One region of the Staphylococcus sp. MSU001 genome, then DNA from elsewhere that is predicted to be linked to it. Evidence: riboswitches for the same ligand, from Rfam matches in the RefSeq annotation. Region 1 holds a riboswitch; the other holds the start of a gene.
The links. Region 1 has a riboswitch for thiamine pyrophosphate ahead of ACVBFA_RS01595 (ABC transporter substrate-binding protein). Riboswitches for the same ligand answer to the same signal wherever they lie in the genome.

Region 1 (2,212 bases):
ATCTTTACTGAGTTCCAAGGTAATTTAATTACTTCGGCTATGTTTTTAACAGCTATGGCCGGTAACCCAATAGCGCAAAGTTTGGCTGAAAAAACGGCACACGTTCAAATTACATGGATGAATTGGTTTGTTGCTGCTATTATACCCGGATTAATTTCTCTCATCGTTGTCCCTTTCATTATTTATAAATTATACCCACCAACTGTTAAAGAAACGCCTAACGCTAAAAAATGGGCTACTGAACAACTAGAAGAAATGGGACATATGTCTATAGCCGAAAAAGTGATGGTTGGTATCTTTATCATTGCATTGGCTTTGTGGGTATTAGGAAGCTTCATTAATGTTGATGCCACGCTCACCGCATTTATTGCTTTAGCATTGTTATTATTAACAGGTGTATTAGCATGGTCAGATATTTTAAATGAAACAGGCGCATGGAATACACTCGTTTGGTTCTCAGTTCTTGTATTAATGGCAGAACAATTAAACAAGTTAGGCTTTATCCCTTGGTTAAGCAAACTCATTGCTCAAGGTTTGAATGGCTTTAGTTGGCCTATCGTTTTAGTTTTACTCATCTTGTTTTATTTCTACTCACATTATTTATTCGCAAGTGCAACAGCACATGTCAGCGCTATGTACGCTGCGTTACTCGGTGTTGCAGTCGCTTCGGGTGCACCGCCATTATTCAGTGCATTAATGTTAGGGTTCTTTGGTAACTTACTGGCATCAACAACACACTATAGTAGTGGACCAGCGCCTATATTATACGCAGCTGGCTATGTTACACAAAAGCGCTGGTGGACTATGAATATTGTACTTGGTATAGTCTATTTTATTATTTGGATTGGATTAGGTTCACTATGGATGAAACTCATTGGTATGATGTAAAGTTAGAATTTTAATTAAACTTCCGTTCATCAAATATATTGTAAGCTAACGTTTGAAACGTTAGCTTATTTTTTTGCATCATACTCCCATGATTAATATTTACTATATTCATTTTACTTTTTATTCAATTCAACTATGTTATTCTGTACATAGATTAACCAGTATCACTAGGGGTGCAATTCAATTTGCTGAGAGAAAGTCTACTTTCAACCCTTGAACCTGTTGGTTAGCACCAGCGTAGGAAAGTGAGCAATATTGATAACTGTTTCTTCATTCACTTTTTTACGCAATAATTAAATGGATGGAGGAATTTTTTATGGACAAATTAACAGTAGGTTTAGAATGGTTTTTAAATCCTGATCATATGCCATTAATCATAGGTATTGAAAAAGGATGGTTTAAAGAAGAATCATTAGAAATTGAGATGATTGAACCAAAAGAGCACTTTGATGCATTAGACGAGATTGAAAATGGTTCAATGGATATCGCGATTACTGAACCTATTCATCTGGTTCAAGATAGAGTTAAAGAACAAAACGTCATCGGGTTTGCGAGATATCTTCACACTAACGGCGGTATTATGTATAACAAAGATAAAAATATCGCTCGCCCCAAAGATTTAATCGGTAAGCGACTTCAATATCCTGGCGCTCCCGGTCCAGGTGGTATTGCCATGGCTAAAACGATGATTGAAGCAGATGGCGGCACATATAAAGAGGGTGACATCACACCAGTTAATCATAGCTTTTATCATACTGATGCACTTTTAACTGATAAAGCTGATGCTGCTACACTTATTTTCGAAAATTTTGAAATTCTTGAAGCTAAAAATCAAGGACTAAATGTAGATTATTTTCCACTAAAAAATTATAATGTACCTGATTTTTGTCAACTCATTTTCATTACTACACCTGAAGTATTAAATACGAGTGAGATCAAACTTAGAAAGTTTCTGAAGGTCATTCAAAAGGCCATTCATTACATCAATCATCATTTAGCAAGTGCAATTGAAATTTACTCAATGTATACTCGAACTGATATCTCTAACCAATTAAACAAAGATACAATTGAAGCAACAGCTAAATGTTTTACAAATGATTTGTCTATGAGTTCCGACTACTACAATGATTTACAGTTGTGGCTTAAAGAAGTCAATGATATTAAAGACACGATTAACCCAACTTTATATTTTACAAATCAACTACTATTCAGTCGATATACAAAATAAAAAATACACCTTCACTCTATTTAAACGTTGATGTACACATCAATAGTTAGAATCAATATCTAATTTAGAGAATGCACATTAAATAAAGTGAAGGTA
Region 2 (2,212 bases), on a different contig from region 1:
TTAAAATCTAGAATTGCACAACGTAATCGTAGCTTTGAATCTCAAATAGAAGATGACTATTTACTTACTTTAAAAAAAGATTATCTTGCTTATTATGAATCATTAAAGAATGACGGTGCAAATGTCATTCGAATTGATACATCTCAACAAGATTTCGTTAAAAATGATTACGATTACCAAAATATTTTAAATTTAGTAAAACCTATGATTGGAGAAAATAAAGATGAATAATTATGGTATTCCTCAAAATGCAGTAATAACCATTGCTGGCACTGTAGGGGTTGGTAAATCTACGTTAACACAAGCACTTGCTGACAAGTTAAATTTTAAAACTTCCTTTGAGAATGTAGACCATAATCCTTATTTAGATAAATTTTATCATAATTTTGAACGTTGGAGCTTTCATCTTCAAATTTACTTTCTTGCTGAACGTTTTAAGGAACAAAAACGCATGTTTGAGTATGGTGGCGGATTCGTTCAAGATCGTTCAATTTATGAAGATGTGGATATTTTTGCAAAAATGCACGAAGAACAAGGAACAATGAGTGCTGACGACTACCACACGTATTACGAATTATTTAATGCAATGGTTATGACACCTTATTTTCCAAAGCCTGATGTTCTGATTTATCTAGAATGTGATTATGATGAAGTAATTGATCGTATTCAACAGCGGGGACGTGACATGGAAATCAATACAGATCCAGAATATTGGAAAAAACTATTTAAACGGTATGAAAATTGGATTAACAATTTTAATGCATGTCCTGTTGTTCGACTTAATATTAATGAATATGACATACACGAAGACGTAGACTCCCTTGATCCAGTCATTGATAAAATTGCTCAAGTTATTAAAGCATACCGACAAGTGGATACGAGATAATATATCTAATTGTAGAAAATTAGAGCTTATATTTGTATACTTTCACAAGTTATTTCATATACCTTTTACTCAAATATTAAAATAACAGATATAGCTATTATTAAGAATGTTGACAATATTTTATAAAAATTCTATGTTTATACTATAAGTGAATTATATGCACTAGGGGTGTTTTTTAACTGAGATGGATATCATCCAAACCCTTTGAACCTGAACTAGCTTATACTAGCGGAGGAAAGTGTTGAATCTCATCTAATTATCATTCTGTCTTTATATATTGATTTGGATGCACAACTTTTCTCATGAAGGTTGTGCATTTTTTCTTATACAAATAAAAATATTGGGGGCATGAAGATGAAAAAAACTGCAATTATCACAGGAAGTAGTCGTGGATTAGGCGCTAAAATTGCAATAACTTTACTAGAAAAAGGCTACAATGTTGTTGTTAATTACAAACAAAATAAGGATAAAGCTGAAAAATTAATTAGAAATTATAATCAAAGTAGGGCTATAGCTATTCAAGCTGATGTGACGGATAGAAACGATGTGAATCGAATGATTCAAACTGCCACACAACATTTTGGAAAAATAGATATAGTCATTAATAATGCACTTGTTGATTTTAAATTTGATCCAAATCAGCAAAAATCGTTTAAAGATTTAACTTGGGAAGATTATCAACAACAACTTAATGGTACTTTAAAAGGAGCATTTAATGTGACTCAAAGCGTCATACCACAATTTATAGAACAACAAAGTGGATGCATTGTTAGCATTGGAACCAATTTGTATCAAAATCCAGTCGTACCTTATCATGAGTATACAACAGCAAAGGCAGGTCTCATTGGCTTTACTCGTAATATTGCTGCAGAACTTGGACAATATGGTATTACAGCAAATGTTGTTTCTGGAGGATTACTCAAAACGACTGATGCAAGTGCAGTCACTACACCTGAAGTATTTGATTTAATTGCTCAAACTACACCTCTTAGAAAAGTAACATCACCTCAAGATGTAGCCAATATGGTCGTATATCTCGCTTCAGATGAAGCACGTGGCGTAACAGGTCAAAATATTACCGTTGACGGTGGTTTAACAATGAACTAATTGTTTGTGTATTTTTTACAAAAAGATAATAATTAATGAGGTGTTCATATGACAAATAATCACTTTCTTAACATAGGTGTGTTACTGTACGGATGTGGTCATCATCAAGCGGCATGGCGTATGAAAGATTCTAATATTGAGGATATCGGCAACATATCTTATTATCAGCATTTAGCTCAAATAGCTGAAAAAGGTCTTTTGGATATCGTCTTTTTTGCA

Region 2: another riboswitch for thiamine pyrophosphate. It lies ahead of ACVBFA_RS09380 (3-oxoacyl-ACP reductase); the one in region 1 lies ahead of ACVBFA_RS01595 (ABC transporter substrate-binding protein).

The regions. Positions count from the first base shown of each region.
Region 1 covers NZ_JBRIKK010000002.1:81,087-83,298, reverse strand. The annotation lists gene ACVBFA_RS01600 (anion permease) at 1-888, shown strand, start outside; TPP riboswitch at 1,048-1,149, shown strand; gene ACVBFA_RS01595 (ABC transporter substrate-binding protein) at 1,205-2,116, shown strand.
Region 2 covers NZ_JBRIKK010000019.1:5,666-7,877, forward strand. The annotation lists gene ACVBFA_RS09370 (deoxynucleoside kinase) at 1-231, shown strand, start outside; gene ACVBFA_RS09375 (deoxynucleoside kinase) at 224-886, shown strand; TPP riboswitch at 1,041-1,140, shown strand; gene ACVBFA_RS09380 (3-oxoacyl-ACP reductase) at 1,241-1,993, shown strand; gene ACVBFA_RS09385 (NtaA/DmoA family FMN-dependent monooxygenase) at 2,042-2,212, shown strand, end outside.